3 regions of the Pseudomonas sp. UTLPPB19802 genome follow, and region 1 is predicted to be linked to each of the others. Evidence: predicted binding sites of a transcription regulator. Region 1 holds the regulator's gene; each other region holds the start of a gene.
The links. The regulator FliA, encoded in region 1, starts transcription of late flagellar genes. The targets are predictions, from matches to a motif close to CTAAAGTTTNNNNNNNNNNNGCCGNTAA.
Positions count from the first base shown of each region.

Region 1 (6,880 bases):
GGCCGGTTCCTCGATACCGTGGTCGACCGAGTTGCGCACCAAGTGGACCAACGGGTCGGCCAGGGCCTCGACGAGGTTCTTGTCGAGGTCGGTTTCTTCACCCACCAGTTCCAGGTTGATTTCTTTCTTCAGTTGCCGTGCCAGGTCACGAACCAGGCGCGGGAAGCGGCCGAAGACCTTCTTGATCGGCTGCATGCGGGTCTTCATCACCGCGGTCTGCAGGTCGGCAGTCACCACGTCGAGGTTGGACACCGCCTTGGACATGGCTTCGTCGCCGCTGTTGAGCCCGAGGCGCACCAAGCGGTTACGCACCAGCACCAGCTCGCCGACCATGTTCATGATCTCGTCAAGGCGCGCGGTGTCGACCCGTACGGTGGTTTCCGCTTCACTGGCCGCCGGTTTTTCGCCACCACCGGCCGCGGCAGGAGCCGGCGCACGAGCTGGAGCCGGTGCCGCAGAGGCGGCAGCCGGAGCCTTGGCGGCTGGCGTGGGTGCTGCCGCCGGCGTCTTGGCGGCCGGTGCTGCAGCGGCGGCAGGGGTCGCAGCAGCGGCGGGCTTGGCCGCCACGGGAGCAGCCGCCGTCGCGGCCACTTCGGAGAACTTGCCCTTGCCGTGCAGCTCGTCGAGCAGCGACTCGAATTCCTGGTCGGTGATCAGGTCACCACCGGAAGCTCCGGTGACTTCCGCAGCCTGGGCGGCGGCAGCACCGGTGTCGATACCCTCGACCTTGAACGATCCCTTGCCGTGCAACTGATCGAGCAGGGCTTCGAACTCGTCATCGGTAATATCGCCGTTGTCGGGTGCTTCACCCGCCGCCGGGGCTGCCGCAGGGGCTGCGGCGGATGCTGGCGTCGCGACAGCGTCGGGCGCGAACTGGCCCTTGCCATGCAACTGGTCGAGCAGCGACTCGAACTCGGCGTCGGTGATTTCATCACTCTCGGCCTCACCTTCCGCAGCGGCCGCCTTGGGCGCATCGGCCTCGGCACCGTCGAGCGAGTCGAGCAGTTGTTCGAATTCATTGTCGGTAATATCACCCGACGGGCTTTCGGCGACCGGCTCAGGCTCAGCTACCGCGACCTCGGCCACCGGCTCGGGCGCAGGTTCTGCCCCGGCAGGTTCCGCCAGACGCGACAATGCCGCCAGCAGCTCAGGAGTCGCGGGAGTGATCGGGCTGCGCTCGCGCACTTGACCGAACATGCCGTTGACCGCGTCCAGCGCTTCCAGGACCACGTCCATCAGCTCCGCGTCAACGCGACGCTCACCCTTGCGCAGGATGTCGAACACGTTCTCGGCGATGTGACAGCACTCCACCAGCTCATTGAGCTGGAGGAAGCCGGCGCCCCCTTTTACAGTGTGAAAACCGCGAAAAATGGCATTGAGCAGATCCGCATCGTCCGGCCGGCTTTCCAGCTCGACCAGTTGTTCGGACAGTTGCTCAAGAATCTCGCCGGCCTCAACCAGGAAATCCTGAAGGATCTCTTCATCGGCGCCGAAGCTCATGTGTATGGGTGCTCCTAGAATCCAAGGCTGGAAAGCAAATCGTCGACATCGTCCTGGCCGGACACAACGTCTTCACGTTTATCGGCATGAATCTGCGGACCTTCACCCTTTGCCATTTGTTTTTGTGGATCTTTTTGCGCGAGGATGGCTTCGCGGTCATGTTCGATACCGGCAAAGCGATCCACCTGGCTGGCCATCAGCACCAGCTTGAGCAGGTTGCTCTCGACCTCGGTGACCATGTGCGTGACACGCTTGATCACCTGGCCGGTCAGATCCTGATAGTCCTGGGCCAGCAGGATGTCGTTGAGATCGCTCGAGACGGCCTGGGTCTCCTGCTCGCTGCGCGTCAGGAAACTGTCGACTCGCCGGGCCAATGCGCGAAATTCCTCGGCACCGACCTCGCGGCGCATGAAGCGCCCCCAGTCGGCGCTCAGCGCCTTGGCTTCGTCATTCAGGCCATTGACCCGCGGCGTCGCGCTCTCCACCAGGTCCATGGTGCGATTGGCCGCCGCCTCGGTCAGCCTGACCACATAGGACAGGCGCTCGGTGGCGTCGGTGATCTGCGAGACTTCCTCGGCTTGCGGCATGGTGGGATCGATCTGGAAATTGACGATCGCACTGTGCAGCTCGCGGGTCAGCTTGCCGACTTCCAGATACAGGCCGCGGTCACGGGTCTGGTTCAGCTCATGGATCATTTGCACCGCGTCGCCGAAGCGGCCTTTTTCAAGGCTTTCGACCAGTTCGCGGGCATGTTTTTTCAGGGTCGATTCAAAATCGCCCAGAGAAGATTCGTTGTGCTCCATAGCGCCCCCGTGGCGGACTTCATCAACCGATGCGTTCGAAGATCTTCTCGATCTTCTCTTTCAACGCCTGGGCCGTGAATGGTTTGACCACATAACCGTTCACACCCGCCTGGGCAGCCTCGATGATCTGCTCGCGCTTGGCTTCGGCCGTGACCATGAGGACCGGCAGATGCTTGAGCTTCTCGTCGGCACGTACGTGGCGCAGCAGATCGATGCCGGTCATGCCGGGCATGTTCCAGTCGGTGACCAGAAAGTCGATGCTGCCACTATTGAGCACCGGAATGGCGGTGGTACCGTCATCGGCCTCGACAGTGTTGGTGAACCCGAGGTCACGCAACAGGTTTTTGATGATCCGCCGCATCGTTGAAAAGTCATCAACAATGAGGATTTTCATGTTCTTGTTCAATTCGACCTCCAAGCAGTCTTAAACGCGTTTCAGCACCTGGACGCGCTGTTAAATCAATTCGGCACAACACTCGACAAGGCTTTGTACCCTACTGCATGGAAACCACAACCGGCCGAGCCACCGATGCACCGTCACACGCCGCATCGGTCTCGTTCGCAGTGTCCCCACACACTGCCCCGTCAACGCGCTCGCCACTCTCCCAAACGCCCCCGCAAACGGGCTGCGCACTGGCTATGCAACTGGCTGACTCGCGACTCGCTGACCCCCAGCACCTCACCGATTTCCTTGAGGTTCAGTTCCTCGTCATAGTACAGCGACAAGACCAGCCGCTCACGCTCCGGCAAATTGGCAATCGCGTCCGCCAGTGCGGCCTGGAAGCGTTCATCCTCCAGGTCGCGCGACGGTTCGAGATGAGCGCTCGCGCCATCCTCATGCAACCCTTCATGCTCGCCGTCCTGCAACAGGTCGTCGAAACTGAACAGTCGGCTGCCCAAGGTATCGTTCAAAATCCCGTAATAATCATCGAGACTCAATTGGAGTTCGGCTGCAACCTCATGATCTTTAGCGTCGCGACCGGTTTTCGCTTCAATTGAGCGAATTGCGTCGCTGACCATGCGGGTATTGCGGTGCACCGAGCGCGGCGCCCAGTCCCCCTTGCGCACCTCGTCGAGCATCGCGCCACGGATGCGGATACCGGCATAGGTCTCGAAACTCGCACCCTTGCCCGAATCATATTTGGTCGAGACTTCGAGCAAACCGATCATGCCGGCCTGGATCAGGTCTTCGACCTGAACACTGGCCGGCAGCCGCGCCAGCAGGTGATAAGCGATCCGCTTGACCAGGGGCGCGTAACGCTCGATCAATTCATACTGGCTGTCACGCGAGGATTTGGAATACATGCGATAGCCACTTGCAGTCATAGCACCGGTCCCGCACTCGTTTGAAGTACCAGACGTTCGACGAAGAATTCCAGATGCCCACGAGGGTTCGCGGGCAACGGCCAGGTATCGACCTTCTGCGCGATAGCCTTGAACGCCAGGGCGCATTTCGAACGTGGGAAAGCCTCGTAGACCGCACGCTGCTTTTGCACGGCCTTGCGAACGCATTCGTCATAGGGAACGGCGCCCACGTATTGTAGGGCGACGTCCAGGAAGCGATCCGTGACCTTGGTCAACTTGGCGAACAGATTGCGACCTTCCTGCGGGCTCTGGGCCATGTTGGCCAGCACCCGGAAACGACTCATGCCGTAATCGCGATTGAGCAACTTGATCAGCGCATAGGCGTCGGTGATCGAGGTCGGCTCATCGCAGACCACCAGCAACACTTCCTGGGCCGCGCGGACAAAACTGACTACCGAGTCACCAATACCCGCAGCGGTGTCGATCACCAGCACGTCGAGATTGTCGCCGATATCACTGAACGCCTGGATCAGGCCGGCGTGCTGCGCCGGATTGAGATTGACCATGCTCTGGGTCCCGGAGGCCGCCGGCACGATGCGAATCCCGCCAGGCCCTTGCAGCATCACGTCACGCAACTCGCAGCGGCCCTCGACCACATCGGCCAGGGTCCTTTTCGGGGTCAGCCCCAGCAGGACGTCGACGTTCGCCAGCCCCAGATCGGCATCCAGCAGCATGACACGCCGGCCAAGCTCAGCCAGTGCCAGGGACAAGTTCACCGACACGTTAGTCTTTCCGACGCCACCCTTGCCGCCGGTCACCGCAATCACCTGTACGGGATGCATGCTGCCCATGTTCTCTTCTTACCTTGTCTTGCTTAGACGGAAGGCCACATAACTGGCTGCGCTTTCCCGAAGGAAACTGATGCCTGGCAGACCATCGATGTAGATGCGTTGCAACGTCTTCATGGTTACCTCACCCCACTCGCTTGGAGGGGCTGTGGTAGATGTCAGCGAACATATCGGCCATGGCCTCTTCGCTGGGTTCTTCCTGCATTTGCACGCTGACCGCGCGGCTCACCAGCTGGTGGCGACGCGGCAAATGCAGATCGTCCGGAATCCTCGGGCCATCGGTCAGATAGGCCACCGGCAGTTCATGGCTGATGGCCAGGCTCAGCACCTCGCCGAGGCTCGCCGTCTCATCCAACTTGGTCAGGATGCAACCGGCCAGGCCACAGCGCTTGTAGCTGTGATAGGCGGCGGTGAGCACCTGCTTCTGGCTGGTCGTGGCCAGGACCAGATAATTCTTCGCCTTGATCCCGCGACCGGCCAGGCTTTCCAACTGCATGCGCAAGGCCGGGTCGCTGGCTTGCAGGCCGGCGGTATCAATCAGCACCACGCGCTTGCGCAGCAGCGGATCGAGCGCCTGGGCCAGGGACTGGCCAGGGTCGACGTGGGTCACCGACACGTTGAGAATCCGCCCCAGGGTCTTGAGTTGCTCCTGGGCGCCGATACGGAAGCTGTCCATGCTGACCAGCGCAATGTTCTGTGCGCCGTACTTGAGTACGTAGCGCGCCGCCAGCTTGGCCAGCGTGGTGGTCTTGCCCATGCCGGCGGGGCCGACCATGGCGATCACGCCCCCCTCTTCGAGCGGTTCGATCTCCGGCGTGACGATCATCCGCGCCAGGTGCGCCAGCAGCATGCGCCAGGCCTGGCGCGGCTCCTGGATCTCGGTGGTCAGCGCCAGCAGGTCGCGCGACAGCGGACCGGACAGGCCGATACGCTGCAAGCGCCGCCACAGGTTGGCCTGCTCCGGTTGACGACCCTGCAACTGGTTCCAGGCCAGCGAGCCCAGTTGCACTTCCAGCAACTCGCGCAGGCCATTGAGTTCCGAGCGCATCGAGTCGAAGACCCGCTGGTCGACTGCCGGGGCGGCCGCAGCCGGCGCCGGGGCAGGACGCCGTGGCTCGCTGAAGGTCGGTTCGATCAACGGCTCCGCAGCGGTCAGCGGCAGTCCGGCGAACAATTGGCGATTGGTCGATCCATCGTTTTCACCCTCATTGCGCAGGCTCAGTTCGGCCTGGGCAGTGACGATCCGCGACTGGGTCTTGCGCAGCTCGTCCTCGAGCTCCATGTTCGGAACCCGTGGAGCCAGGGCCGAGAGCTTGTAGTCGAGCGCAGCCGTCAGCTCGACACCGCCCGCAATACGGCGATTGCCGATGATGGCCGCATCCGAGCCCAATTCGTCACGAACCAGCTTCATGGCCTGACGCATATCGGCGGCGAAAAAACGCTTAACTTGCATAACCCACTACCTCAGCCGTTGGGCCCTACTGTCGCAACGATGGTGACTTGCTTGTTGTCCGGAATTTCCTGGTAGGCCAGCACATGCAGGCTGGGTACCGCCAGGCGACCGAACCGCGAAAGCATCGCGCGAACCGGACCGGCTACCAGCAGGATCACCGGCTGCCCCTGCATCTCTTGACGCTGGGCGGCTTCAATCAGTGACCGCTGAAGCTTTTCAGCCATGCTCGGTTCGAGGAGAACACCCTCTTCCGAGCCCTGTCCGGCCTTCTGCAGACTATTGAGCAATATTTGTTCCAACCTTGGCTCCAAGGTGATCACAGGCAGCTCGGAGTCAAGCCCTACAATGCTTTGGACGATTGCACGGGATAATCCGACGCGCACCGCGGCAACCAAAGCGGCAGTATCTTGACTCTTCGAGGCATTGTTGGCGATCGCTTCGGCAATACTGCGGATATCGCGAACCGGCACGTGTTCGGCCAGCAGCGCCTGCAGTACCTTGAGCAGATGCGACAGGGAAATGATCCCCGGCACCAGTTCCTCGGCCAGCTTCGGCGAGCCCTTGGCCAGCAATTGCATGAGCTGCTGGACTTCTTCGTGGCCGATCAGCTCGCTGGAATGCTTGTACAGAATCTGGTTGAGGTGGGTCGCCACCACGGTACTGGCGTCCACCACGGTGTACCCGAGCGACTGCGCCTGGGAACGCTGGCTGATCTCGATCCAGACCGCCTCCAGCCCGAAAGCCGGGTCCTTGGCGGTAATCCCGTTGAGGGAGCCGTAGACCTGCCCGGGATTGATCGCCAATTCGCGATCGGGATAGATCTCGGCCTCGGCCAGGATCACACCCATCAGGGTCAGGCGGTAGGCGCTGGGCGCCAGGTCGAGGTTGTCACGAATATGCACAGTGGGCATCAGGAAGCCAAGGTCCTGGGACAGCTTCTTGCGCACCCCCTTGATCCGCGCCAGCAATTG
Region 1 covers NZ_AP048545.1:6,362,116-6,368,995, forward strand. The annotation lists gene AC6I6U_RS27810 (chemotaxis protein CheA) at 1-1,500, opposite strand, end outside; gene AC6I6U_RS27815 (protein phosphatase CheZ) at 1,515-2,303, opposite strand; gene AC6I6U_RS27820 (chemotaxis response regulator CheY) at 2,326-2,697, opposite strand; gene fliA (RNA polymerase sigma factor FliA) at 2,889-3,629, opposite strand; gene fleN (flagellar synthesis regulator FleN) at 3,626-4,459, opposite strand; gene flhF (flagellar biosynthesis GTPase FlhF) at 4,581-5,909, opposite strand; gene flhA (flagellar biosynthesis protein FlhA) at 5,921-6,880, opposite strand, start outside.

Region 2 (6,880 bases), 390 kb from region 1:
CCTGTATCCGCTGGCGGTAGCATTTTCCAATGACCATATCGAGGGCGATCGCCGTGTTTCGCTGACCGCCATGTTGCTGATGACCTACGGCATTGGTGCGAGCATCGGGCCGCTGGCGGCCGGGGTGCTGATGAAGCTGTTCGGCAGCCATATGCTCTACGCGTTCTTCAGCTTCTTCGCATTGGTCCTGGTATTGCGTATCCGGCCAAAGGCCGTGACCAACCTGCACCAGGTCGAGGATGCGCCGCTGCAGCACGTGGTCATGCCGGAAGCCATGTCGCCCCTTGGCGCGGCGCTCGATCCGCGGGTCGACGAGCAGGTGGTACTGGACCAGATGTGCGACACCTCTGTGACACCGCCGCCAGCCGATATTCAGCCCTCCGAGACGCAGGCAGGGGCTGCTACCCAGGTCGATGAATCGGATCCGGAACCGGCAAACAAGTCGAGCAATTGAGAGAGCGAATAAAAAACGGGCCACCTGATGAGAGTGGCCCGTTTTTCTTGGGTGAAGGCAGCGTCTGACTCAGTAGTCGTCGTCCTTGTCGAAACGCCGTGCTTCACGTTGCAGTTGGTAGACGAAGCGCTCGACCTGGCGTTGTACCAGCCCGCTCATATTGTGGAAGCGTACCCCGGCGAAGGTGGTGTTGATCCTTTCTTCGAAGTGCAGGTGGCGCAACTCCACCGGAGCAGTCATCGGGCCGAAGGGCAGGGCAGCGATAAAGCGTTCGTAGACTTGGCCCAATTGCAGGCGGTCGGAGATATCGCCTTCGAAACGCAGCTTGCAACCGCTGGCGGAGATGTCCAGCAGTTTGCCGTTGACCGGTGCCTTGAGCTTGTCGCCACCCATTTCGATGTTCACCAGGGCGGTGAGTTTCAGGGCAGCGCGAAACGCGTTACGGCGCTGGTGGTAGACCACTTCCTCGGGAATCGCCCCGCGGTAGCATCCGTTGGTCTCGTCCACGGTCATCGGCTGGGGTTGTTCCCAGGTGATGCGTACGCCGTCATGGAAACCTTCGACACGGAACGGTTCGCCTGCCGCCAGGAAACGTTCGCCGTCGCGCGGCATCATTTCGTCCAGGGCCAGAGTACCAGCGTCTCGGTCGATATCGATGACGAAACTCTGGAAGCGCTGGCTACGTTCGTGGAACGTGATGATCAACGGGTCATGGCTATCCTGCAGCATCCGCAGGTTGGCGGAAATTTCCAGAGGCGTGGTTAGCACCTTAGGTGGCTGCGGAGCATCGTCCGCGCTTGGGGCATTGGACACGGTTCATCAATCTCCAGACAAAATACGACTACACGCAAAGCCAGCATTTTGCCAGCATGATACGCGCCTTGGATAGAGCGCGCAGCAGTTCGGGGTCAAGCCTGACTCAGAGGGCGCGGCTTCGCAAGCCTCGCCGTCGAGCCGCGGGCATCATACAGTGCGGGTGGCTCGCCGCCGGTCAGGATCTTCAACTGATTTGCGGTAGTTGCTTGCTGAACCTGGATATTGCGCCCATTGAGTTCATTGGCAGCCTGGCAGTCGGCCAGGAGACGGGTGAGTTCTTCGCTCTGGCTCAGCAACTCGGCACCCACGCTCGACTGCGCGGCCAGTTGTTCCAGGCCGGAGTGGTTGAGGGGCAGGTTGAGGCTGGCGAGAATCTGGCTGCGCTTGCGGCCATGTTGTTCCAACAGGATGATCAACGCTTGCTTGCGCGCCAGAATGTCTTCGAGCTCGACCATGTTGCGACCATGCAGCGCCAGCGATTCGGCGCGCAACAGCTCAAGCAGATCTTGAGCTGGAGCAAAATCTTCGGTGATCAGTTGCAGTAAATTGGTGTCGTGCATGGCTGGCCTTGGGTTTTAAGCGTCCAAAAGCCTCGCGCCGGCAGATGCCTAGCGCTGGGCTTCGAAGTTGAGCAGTTTGCTTGCGACTCGGTTGCTATCGACCTTGTAGCTGCCATCGGCGATTGCCTGTTTCAACTCGGCCACGCGGGCGCTGTTGACTACAGGCTGCTGCTGCAGCTTGTCAGTGATCTTTTGCAACTGCTGAGCCTCATTGCTGAGGTGTACCGATTCCCCGCTCTGGCCGACTGAATCGGCCTGGCTGTTCACGGCGGCAGACTTGCCGGCGCCGTCGGCTTCCTTGTTGGCGCTGGTGCGCGTACTGCCTGTCAGTGACGGGGCGTTATTCAAACGACTGAAATCGATGACCATGATAAAAACCTCTGGGTATTTGGACGCTTGCCTTGTTTTCGGCCATACCCGGAAAAACTTTAGGCTCATCTGAAAATGAGTCTGCATTTCGGCTGTAGCCCTGTCTGGGCCACAGTTTAGGAAAAGTGTTGGCTCGGCGCCAGTTATCTACAGAGTGGTTTTTTTCTCTATAAGGCCACTTCCACCTGACCAGGGGCAGTGACCCGGGCCTTGATGACCCGCTGCGAGTTGAGGTTCTTGATGCGGATCTGCTCGTTCAGGCCGCCATCGGAGAGCGCTTCGCCGGGCATCTTGACCACCAGGCCACCGCTCGTCGCGCTGATGACCACCTGATCACCCTTGCGCACCACTTCTGCCTGCTCCAGGTGAACCAGGGTGATGACCTGGTCCATGACCATTGGTCGGACAAGTTTCTGCCCGATCGCCTGGTCGGGCGAGGTCAGGAACCCCTGGTTGATCAGACTGATATCCCGTTCACGCAGGGCCACGTCTTCTGGCTCGATGATTCCGGCGCGCTTGAGTGGGCGAGTAGTGACGACCACGTCGCGGAACAGCTTGACCTGGGCTGGTACGAACACCGTCCAGGGCGAACTGCCTTCGCAGCGGATCTTCACGGTGACTCGGCCGATCGGGGTTGCCGGGCTCTCGAGGCTGGCTGTCAATTCCTTGTCGCAGGCAGCCATGCGCAGGCGCGGGTCTAGTTGGTTGACCTGGATTTCGTAGCGACCTTCGGTTTGACTGGTAGCCAGATAGTCTTCTACCGTGAATTCAAGAAAGCCTTGGGTCACGCCGATAAGCTGATCAGGCAGGGTCGCCGATTCCGCAAAAGCAGGGTTGCTTGGGTTCAGGCAGCATAAAACCGACACTACCGCGAGTAATCTGCGGTACTGTGATGTAAGGCGTCGAAAAAATGTCGTTTGTGCTTTCATAACGGTATAAAAAGCAAGGCTCGTGCCGTTTGCGCCTGAACGGGCGTCGAATCGTGAAGCTTTGATCAGAGAGGGCAGTCATGGCTGGTGTGATGGATTCGGTGAACCAGCGTACGCAACTGGTGGGGCAGAACCGCCTCGAGTTGCTGTTGTTCCGTCTCGACGGACAGCAGCTCTACGGGATCAACGTGTTCAAGGTACGCGAGGTGCTGCAATGCCCCAAGCTGACCCTGATGCCCAAGTCCAATCCGGTAGTGTGCGGTGTAGCGAACATTCGTGGAGCAACCATTCCGATCCTCGATCTGGCAATGGCCACCGGTTCCGGTGCACTCAAGGATCAGAGTAATCCGTTCGTGATCATTACGGAGTACAACACCAAGACCCAGGGGTTCCTGGTCAAGTCGGTGGAGCGCATCGTCAACATGAACTGGGAAGAGATCCATCCGCCACCCAAGGGGACCGGACGTGATCACTACCTGACGGCGGTGACGCGGATTGACAACCAGTTGGTGGAAATCATCGACGTGGAGAAGATCCTCGCCGAGGTTTCGCCCATGTCCGAGTCGGTTTCCCTGGGCGTGGTGGATGTCGAGACGCAAACCAAGGCGGTGTCCCTGCGTGTGCTCACCGTCGACGATTCGTCGGTGGCGCGCAAGCAGGTCACGCGTTGCCTGCAGACGGTCGGTGTCGAGGTGGTGGCGCTGAACGACGGCCGGCAGGCACTGGATTACCTGCGCAAGCTGGTCGACGAGGGCAAGAAGCCGGAGGAGGAATTCCTCATGATGATCTCCGACATTGAAATGCCCGAGATGGACGGCTATACCCTCACTGCTGAGATTCGCAGCGATCCGCGCATGCAAAAGCTGCACATCACTCTGCATACTTCCTTGTCAGGGGTTTTCAACCAGGCGATGGTGAAGAAGGTCGGCGCCGATGACTTCCTTGCCAAGTTCCGACCTGATGACCTGGCGGCCCGGGTGGTTGACCGGATCAAGGCTGCAGGATAACAGCCGGGGACCGATGGTCCCTGGCGCTACAGACGATTTAAGAGGCGGCACCATTGTCTACGGGTAATTTGGATTTCGAACAGTTCCGGGTCTTCCTGGAAAAGGCCTGTGGCATTCTGCTCGGTGAAAACAAGCAATATCTGGTTTCCAGCCGTCTCAACAAGCTGATGGAGCAGAATGGCATCAAATCCCTGGGCGAGCTGGTCCAGCGGATCCAGACCCAGCCACGCAGCGGCTTGCGTGAGCAGGTGGTGGATGCCATGACGACCAACGAAACCCTGTGGTTTCGTGACACCTATCCGTTTGAGGTGCTCAAGAGCAAGGTATTGCCGGAAGCGATCAAGGCCAGTCCCGGGCAACGCCTGCGGATCTGGTCGGCCGCTTGTTCATCGGGGCAGGAGCCTTACTCGATCTCGATGTCGATCGACGAGTTCGAGCGGACCAACATTGGCCAGTTGAAGGCCGGTGCGCAGATCGTCGCCACCGACCTGTCGGGTCTTATGCTGAACAACTGCAAGACCGGCGAGTACGACAGCCTGGCGATTGGTCGCGGCCTGTCGCCCGATCGCCTGCAGCGCTACTTCGATACCAAGGGGCCGGGGCGCTGGGCGGTCAAGGCGCCAATCCGCAACCGGGTCGAATTCCGCTCGTTCAACCTGCTCGACAGTTATGCCAGCCTGGGCAAGTTCGACATCGTGTTTTGCCGCAACGTGCTGATCTACTTCTCCGCGGAGGTGAAGAAGGACATCCTCATGCGCATCCACGGCAGTCTCAAACCAGGCGGTTATCTGTTCCTGGGGGCATCCGAGGCCCTCAACGGCCTGCCGGACCACTACCAGATGGTGCAATGCAGTCCGGGCATCATCTACAAGGCCAAATAGCCAACAGTTCGACACCCAGCGGGAGCCCACAAGGCTCCCGCTTTTTTTTGCCGCCGGTGTTGCCGCTTTGCTGGCGCTTAGCGGAAATGCCTTGCCGCTTTTCTGGCATTGCCAGCGGCAGCCACCTGGCAAAGCCTTGAATTACGGGGGGTGAGGAAATTGGCATGGGGCTTGCTATGGCTCTGTCAACGAAAAACCTGTTCCGACGATCAGGTCAACTCTCGAAGGTTTCCCGACATGAGCATCAGTTTCGACAAAGCGCTCGGCATCCACGAACAGGCCCTGAGCTTCCGTGCCCAGCGTGCCGAAGTCCTGGCCAACAACATCGCCAACGCCGATACCCCGAACTACAAGGCCCGGGACATGGACTTTTCCTCCGTGCTCGCCGAGCAGAGTGAAAAGGCCAGGAACAACGGCACCTTCGCGCTCAACACCACCAACAGCCGCCACATCGAAGCCCAGGGCATGAGCAATGGCGACGCGGCGTTGCAGTACCGCACACCGATGCAGCCGTCGATCGACCAGAACACCGTGGATGCGCAGATCGAGCAATCGAACTACGCGCAGAACGCGGTCGATTTCCAGGCCAGCTTCACCCTGCTCAACAGTAAATTCAAAGGGCTGGTGTCAGCCCTTCGTGGAGAATAAGCCATGTCCCTCGCCAGCGTTTTCAACATTGCCGGTAGCGGCATGAGTGCCCAGACCACTCGACTGAACACCGTCGCCAGTAACATCGCCAACGCCGAGACCGTCTCGTCGAGCATCGACAAGACCTACCGTGCGCGTCACCCGGTGTTCGCCACCATGTTCCAGAACGGCCAGGCCGGTGGCAGCGATTCGCTGTTCCAGGACCAGAACGCTGCCGGACAGGGCGTGCAGGTGTTGGGCGTGGTCGAAGACCAGAGCAACCTGGAAGCCCGCTACGAGCCGAACCATCCGGCGGCCGACGCCAAGGGGTATGTCTACTATCCGAACGTCAACGTCGTCGAGGAAATGGCCGACATGATCTCCGCCAGTCGTTCGTTCCAGACCAACGCGGAAATGATGAACACCGCCAAGACCATGATGCAGAAGGTCCTGACCCTCGGTCAGTGATAAGGGGCGACAGACATGAGCGTTACCGACTCCACCAGCACCTCCGTCCTCAACGACATCTTGACGGCCTCCAATGCCAAGGTGACGAACAAGACCAGTACCGACTCGCTGGGCAATGCCATCAGCAGCGCGGCCGGTGGCCAGACCCTGGGCAAGGACGCGTTCCTGCAACTGCTGGTAACCCAGCTGAAGAACCAGAACCCGCTGGACCCGCAGGACAACAGCGCCTTCGTTGCGCAGTTGGCCCAGTTCAGCAGCCTGGAAGGCATCACCACGCTCAACACCAGCGTCAACAACATTGCCAGCGCGTTCCAGTCTTCCCAGGCGCTGCAGGCATCGTCGCTGGTCGGTCGTTCGGTCATCGTGCCGACCGACAGGGCGGTGGTCGACACCAGCAAGAGTTTTACCGGCACCGCGGTCGTTACCGGTGCCACCGATACCACCACGCTGAAGATCAGCGATTCCAGCGGGAAGGTGGTTCGCACCATCGACCTGGGCGCCCAGACTGCCGCCGGCAACGTGGCCTTCGTCTGGGATGGCAAGGATGATTCCGGGACCCTGTTGTCCAGCGGTACCTACACCTTCAGTGCGGCCGCCAACCTCAAGGGCTCCACCAACTCGACGGCACTGGTGACCAACCTGCCGGCAACCGTCAGCAGCGTCAGCCTGTCGCAGAGCGGCGGTGAAATGATGCTCAACCTGGCTGGCCTGGGCAGTATTGCTCTGTCCAAAGTCCAGACCATTGGCCTGTAAGAGCCGACCAACGCGA
Region 2 covers NZ_AP048545.1:6,756,186-6,763,065, reverse strand. The annotation lists gene AC6I6U_RS29765 (MFS transporter) at 1-454, shown strand, start outside; gene AC6I6U_RS29760 (flagellar brake protein) at 524-1,267, opposite strand; gene AC6I6U_RS29755 (flagella synthesis protein FlgN) at 1,363-1,830, opposite strand; gene flgM (flagellar biosynthesis anti-sigma factor FlgM) at 1,879-2,199, opposite strand; gene flgA (flagellar basal body P-ring formation chaperone FlgA) at 2,367-3,128, opposite strand; gene AC6I6U_RS29740 (chemotaxis protein CheV) at 3,209-4,135, shown strand; gene cheR (protein-glutamate O-methyltransferase CheR) at 4,189-5,016, shown strand; gene flgB (flagellar basal body rod protein FlgB) at 5,254-5,664, shown strand; gene flgC (flagellar basal body rod protein FlgC) at 5,668-6,111, shown strand; gene flgD (flagellar hook assembly protein FlgD) at 6,127-6,864, shown strand.
Region 2: the regulator FliA is predicted to act here: its motif matches at 2,235-2,262, upstream of flgM (flagellar biosynthesis anti-sigma factor FlgM).

Region 3 (6,880 bases), 450 kb from region 1:
GGTCAATTTAAGGATGAATTAAGTCGCAACACTTAGGCTGACCCCACTGAAATCATCCAGACAAGGAACCACCCAGATGAAAGCTTTCGCCACCCTCCTGACCGCTTCCGCCCTGACACTCGCTGCCGGCTTCGCTTCGGCCGATGTGCGTCCGGACCATATTCCCGGCCTGCTGAAATCCGGCACGATCGCCGACTTCGACAAGCTCAACCAGGCGGCGCTGGCCAAGTACCCCGGGGCGACCATCACCGACACCGAGCTGGACCATGCCGCCAGTGGGGGGTATGTCTATGAAGTCGAACTCAAGGCCGCCGACGGCGTGAAATGGGAAGTCAAGCTCGACGCCAAGAGCGCCGCCGTCCTGCAGGAAAAACGCGACAACTGATCGCCCTGCCAAACCACAAGCCGCACGTCCCACAAGGAACGTGCGGCTTGTTCGTTTCAGCCAGCCGTCAAGAAAGGCGCAGTAGCGCCCCCCAGGCACTCAGGCGGTGGTGTTGACGGTACCGCCCGAAGTGCTGCTGCCAGACTCCTGCAGCGCCTGGGTCAGGGCGGCGGTAACGGTCTGGATCGAGGCGGAAATCGTCGCCACCTGGGCCGAGGCGGTCGCCACTGCAGTCGCCTTGGCCTCGTCGCTGTCGTTGCTGGCCTGGGCCTTCTGCAACTGCTGCTCCTGTTCCTGCAATTGCTTCTGCAGTTCGGCCAGTTGCTTGCGCAGTTCCTTGACGGTATCGGATTCCGAACTGGAACTGTCGCTGCTGCCCGCCGCGCCACCACCGGCCGCGGCCTGGGTACCGCCAGCCTTGGTGGTGTCCGTGGCGGTAGCGGCGACGCTACCGGTGGTCGTGGTGTCGTCACTGCTCGCCGACTTGGTGGCGGTGCTGGTGGACAGGCTTGGGGTGATGCTGACCGAGGTGATGCTGACCATGGGAAACGTCCTATCGAGGTAGTGATACCCCATCATCGACATAACGCAGGCCGGCTTGAGACCTATCCTGTATCCCGTTGGTCAGCATCTCGATACACAGTCACGAAACCCCTTTGCCAATCAGGCGCCCAGCCTGGCGGTGACCTCGTTCAATTGCCCCGACAGGCCGTGCAGGTTGCTGCTGGCTGCTTCGGTGCGCTTGACGTTGTCCTGGTTGGTGCTGGCAATCGCAGTGATCTCGGTGAGGTTGCGGGAGATGTCCTCGGCAACCGACGTCTGCTCCTCGGCAGCCGTGGCGATCTGCCGGTTCATATCGCGAATGGCTTCCACCGCGGCGGTGATGCGTTCGAGCATCGCGCCCGCCTCGGTCACCTGCTCGACACTTTCATCACTGCGGGCCTGGCCGCCCTCGATGGCCTGGGCCGCATCCACCGCACCGGTCTGCACCGACTGGATGATCTGGTTGATCTCCAGGATCGACGCTGCGGTACGTTGCGCCAGGCTGCGCACCTCATCGGCGACCACCGCAAAACCACGTCCGGCTTCACCCGCCCGGGCTGCTTCGATCGCGGCATTGAGCGCCAGCAGGTTGGTCTGCTCGGCGATCCCGCGGATCACCTCGAGTACCTTGCCGATCCGCCCACTGTCGCTTTCCAACTGGCGAATGACCGTAGCGGTAGTGGTGATTTCGGTACGCATGCGGGTGATGGTCTGGATAGTCGACTGCATCACCTGTTCGCCCTGCTGCGCCGAGCGATCGGCCTCGTCGGCGGCACCAGCCGCAGCTGCGGCGTGACGGGCAACTTCCTGGGCCGTGGCGGACATCTCGGTCATCGCCGTGGCAACCTGGTCGGTTCGTTCAAATTGTTCATGGGTGCCGGCGGCCATCAGTGCGGCAATGGCATTCAGCTCGCCACTGGCACTGTCCAGGTTCGAGGTGCTGAGCTTGAGGCGATTGAACGTATCGGCGAGAAAATCTCTCAGGGTATTGGCCGCAGTGGCCAGGCGCCCCAACTCATCCTGACGATCGCTGGCCACGCGCTCGGCGAATTTGCCGTGGCTCAGTTGGGCCACGTAATCGATCAGACGGCTGATCGGCTCGACCAGGTTGCGGTTGACCAGCCACAGGCTCAGCAGCGCGATCAGCAGCCCGGACACCAGCATCACCACCAGGCCGATCCAAACGGTGCGCGCGGCCGCCTCGCTGATGGCGCTCGATTGCGCATCGCTGGCCTTGCGCAACTGGCTGACCAGCACACTCATCTGCTCGCTGGCGGCGCGGTCCACACCCTTGACCGCCTGGTCGCCGGCGCTCGGATCACCGCCCGCGGCAACGTAGGCATCACGGCCCTTCTGGTAGGCCAGGCCGAGCTGGCGATGCTCGTCGCGCAGTCTTTCGACCTGGGACTTCAGGCTGCTGTCGATCCCTGGCTGGGCCGCCAGGCGGCCGAGGATATCCTGCACGTCACGCTGGCGATCCTCGAACTGGCGCCAGTACTGGTTCATGTCCTGGGGTTGCTTGCCGCGCAGCAGGACGTTCTTCCACTCCTGCACCTGCTCCTTGAAACGCAGGTTGGCTTCATCCACCAACTGCGAAGCGCGCAACGGACCTTCAATCAGCTCCCGATAGCCATGGACACCGTTGGAAAGGAACTGGAAGCAGGTCAAGGCAATCAGCAACATCGCCAACAGGCTTCCGCTCAGTAGTGCGAGGGTCTGGGCTCTCAAGGATTTTTGCAGCATTGTCGGCATCTCTGAACAGGGATTGGGCACTCCGGTCAGGAGTGCGAGCAGTCGAAACATCCCTGTCAGCGACATCATGGCTTGTGGCCAAAAAAGCGCAGCAGCTTACACCCCTGCCATCGGCAAGCCAGCGCGCGGCTTGAGGCAACCCGACCACCGGTCATCGTTGCTGAAATCGCCCATCAACCCGTAACAAAACTGTCAAAAAGCCTTGAGATGATGCGGCTCAAGCGAACCTGTAAAAGAATGTTTCGGGCGCTTCATTTCAGCGAGCCTCCATGAATCACAGCCTTGACCAAAGTCACCGCGATCCGGACCTGTTCGGCCTGCTTTACGGTTTTCGCTTTCGTGCCGGTGAGCGCGGGGAGGAAATCGATTCCGCCACCGCCCTGAAATGCCTGCAACAGCCCGAAGATCCCGAGGATTTTCTCTGGCTGCACCTGAACCTGGCCCATGCGGCCTGCGAACGCTGGATGAAGACCCACCTGTCGCTGCCCGACGAATTCTTCGAAGCCCTGCACGAAGGCTCTCGCTCGACCCGTATCGAACATGTCGACAACGCCTTGCTGGCGGTGGTCAACGACGTGGTGTTCAACCTGGGCAACATGACCTCCTCGGATGTCTCCACCCTGTGGGTCTGTGCCCGCAGCAAACTGCTGATCAGCGCCCGCCTGCAACCCCTGCATTCGGTCGATAAACTGCGTTCCTCGGTCAAGGCCGGCGAACGCTTCCGCTCACCACTGGAATTGCTGGTGCACCTGCTGCGCGACCAGGGTGAAGTACTGACCCAGATCGTGCGCAAGACTACCCTCAGCGTCGACCAGATCGAAGACCAGTTGCTGTCCCTGCGCGTGAGCAACAACCGCGCGGAACTGGGCGCCATGCGTCGGGTGCTGGTGCGCCTGCAACGGCTGCTGGCACTGGAGCCGGGCTCGCTGCTGCGGTTGCTCAATCGCCCGCCACAGTGGCTGCAGAAGGAAGACGTCAAGGAACTGCGCAAGTCCACCGAAGAGTTCTCGCTGATCCTCAGCGACCTCGAAGCCCTCGGCGAGCGGATCAAGCTGCTGCAGGAAGAGATCGCCGCCAACGTCAACGAACAGACCAACCGGACCCTGTTCACCCTGACGGTGGTCACGGTGCTGGCCCTGCCGATCAACATCATCGCCGGCTTCTTCGGCATGAACGTTGGCGGCATTCCGCTGGCCGGCGACCCGGAGGGTTTCTGGATACTGGTGGCGCTGGTGGCGACCTTCACCTTGCTGGCGGGCCGCTGGGCGTTTCGTAAACGGCAGGATTATTAAAATGGCCGGATAAACGCTGTGGCGAGCGGGCTTGTCGGAACGCCGCACCGCCGCGCTCGGCTGCCAGGCAGCCGTAAAACCACACGCCGCGTTATTTCAGGGACACCGAGTCATCCGGGCCTGGGGCCGCCTCGCGGCCCAGCGCGGGCAAGCCCGCTCGCCACACTGGCCTTCACCACCACCACCACCACCACCCAATCAGGCAGACCAGCGGCACGGCAAAATCTCCGGGTACTGATCTGTGGCAGCTTCTCTGTAACATTTAGCAATGATCATGGCCGATACCCGTTCCCAAACAGGATTTCAGGCATGGCTACCCCCTCATTGACCGCTGCGTCCGCCGCCGACGGCAGGCCGCAGCTGGAAAGCAAACCTCGCGTCTTTACCGCCGTGATCTTCTTCGCGCTGCTGGCCGTCGGCCTGTTGTTCACCGCCTACAGCCTCGTGCACGACATGCACGAGTTCGGCACCGTCGTCACCACCTGGACACCCTTCCTGCTACTCGGTGTCGCCCTGCTGATCGCCCTGGGCTTCGAATTCGTCAACGGCTTCCACGACACCGCCAACGCCGTGGCCACCGTGATCTACACCCACTCGCTGCCGCCGCACTTCGCCGTGGTCTGGTCCGGCTGCTTCAACTTCCTCGGCGTGCTGCTGTCCAGCGGCGCAGTGGCCTTCGGCATCATCGCCCTGCTGCCGGTGGAGCTGATCCTGCAGGTCGGATCGTCCTCCGGCTTCGCGATGATCTTCGCCCTGCTGATCGCCGCCATCCTGTGGAACCTCGGCACCTGGTGGCTGGGCCTGCCGGCCTCGTCGTCGCACACCCTGATCGGTTCGATCATCGGTGTCGGCGTGGCCAACGCCCTGATGCACGGCCGCGACGGTACCAGCGGCGTGGACTGGAGCCAGGTGACCAAGATCGGCTACGCCCTGCTGTTGTCCCCGCTCATCGGTTTCGCCCTGGCCGCCCTGCTGCTGGTAGCGCTGCGCCTGTTCGTGAAAAACCGCGCGCTGTACAAGGCGCCCAAGGGCAACGAGCCGCCACCGTGGTGGATTCGTGGCCTGCTGATCCTGACCTGCACCGGCGTATCCTTTGCCCACGGTTCCAACGATGGGCAGAAAGGCATGGGCCTGATCATGCTGATCCTGGTCGGCACCCTGCCGATGGCCTACGCGCTGAACCGCACCATGCCGGCTGAACAGGCCCTGCAATTCGCCGCCGTCGCCGAGGTCACCCAGGCCGCGCTGGTCAAGGCGGCACCGCAGCCGGCGCCGGCCGATCCGCGCCCGGTGCTCACCGAATACATCCGCACCCAGCAGGCCAACCCGGCGCTGGTCCCGTCCCTTGCGGCCCTGGCCGGCCAGATCGGTGACGAAGTGAAGGGCTATGGCTCGCTGGCCAAGGTGCCGGCCGAGGCCATGGGCAACGTGCGCAACGACATGTACCTGAGTTCCGAAGCCATCCGCCTGATGGACAAGAACAAGGTCGGCAACTTCGACGCCGACACCCAGGGCAAGCTGCAACTGTTCAAGCAGCAGATCGACGGCGCCACGCGCTTCATCCCGCTGTGGGTGAAAATCGCCGTGGCCATCGCCCTCGGCCTCGGCACCATGGTCGGCTGGAAGCGGATCGTGGTCACCGTCGGCGAGAAGATCGGCAAGAGCCACCTGACCTACGCCCAGGGCGCCTCGGCGGAAATGGTCGCCATGGTGACCATCGGCGCGGCCGACATGTACGGCCTGCCGGTATCGACCACCCATGTGCTGTCTTCAGGCGTGGCCGGGACCATGGTCGCCAACGGTGGCGGCCTGCAGATGAAGACCATCCGCAACCTGGCGATGGCCTGGGTGTTGACCCTGCCGGCAGCGATCCTGCTGTCGGGCAGCCTGTACTGGCTGTTCACCAAGCTGTTCTGAACCCACCCTTGAGCAATGCCCACGAACCCCACCCTCACGGTGGGGCTCGTCATTTCACGTCGTCATTGGCGTCGTGCAGCACCTGCACCAGCCAGTCCATGCACACACGTCACCGTTGGTTACCTGGCATCCAGCAGCGACGCACCCAGCGGCCTGGCTCCATTCTGCCTGCTGAACGCCTCAAGCCATGCGCCGTTGCAGCAAGCGCTCGCGCAGCAGATCATAGCCCCAGTGGTAGAGGTAGGTGTACGGCAGGAAAAACAGCAGCACGCCGATATCCAGCAACAGCGCCGACAGCAGGCTCAGATCCAGCCACCATGCCACCAGCGGTACGCTGACCACGATCAGCCCGCCCTCGAACAACAGCGCGTGCAACAACCGGGTCCAGCCATTCTGCGCCAGGGCCAGGCGCTCGCGCAGCCGGTCGAACAGGCCGTTGAACAGCACGTTCCAACCCAGGGCAATGAAGCAGTTGGCTACCGTGACCACGCCCATGTCCAGCAGCGGCTTGCTCATCACCCAGGCAAACAGCGGAGTGCAGAGCACCACGGCAAAAAACTCGAAGCCGATGGCCTGGAAAACACGTTCGGTAAAAGACTTGCTGATGCTCATGGCGGGCTCCTGCGGAATGTCGAGGCTTGTGATTATCGCCACTCAACCAGATACTAAAAGTCGATTACCATCGATCAAGGCGATAGTTCATGGCTTCCAACGAAGTTCTCCAGGCCTTTGTCCAGGCCGCCACCCTCGGCTCCTTTTCCGCCGCCGCGCGCAAACTGGGCAAGAGCCAGTCAACCATCAGCGCAGCCATTGCCGGCCTGGAGATCGACCTGGGTTTCGAGCTGTTCGATCGCAGCACCCGCAAGCCCGGCCTGACCGCTGCCGGCCACGTGATGCTACGCAAGGCCGAGGATATCCTCGCCGCCAGCAATCGCCTGGAAATGGCCGCCAGCCAGTTAGCCCAGGGGCTGGAACCGAAGCTGACCGTGGT
Region 3 covers NZ_AP048545.1:6,816,997-6,823,876, forward strand. The annotation lists gene AC6I6U_RS30035 (PepSY domain-containing protein) at 77-385, shown strand; gene AC6I6U_RS30040 (hypothetical protein) at 485-928, opposite strand; gene AC6I6U_RS30045 (methyl-accepting chemotaxis protein) at 1,049-2,671, opposite strand; gene AC6I6U_RS30050 (transporter) at 2,950-3,972, shown strand; gene AC6I6U_RS30055 (inorganic phosphate transporter) at 4,282-5,889, shown strand; gene AC6I6U_RS30060 (multidrug/biocide efflux PACE transporter) at 6,070-6,501, opposite strand; gene AC6I6U_RS30065 (LysR family transcriptional regulator) at 6,591-6,880, shown strand, end outside.
Region 3: the regulator FliA is predicted to act here: its motif matches at 2,788-2,815, upstream of AC6I6U_RS30045 (methyl-accepting chemotaxis protein).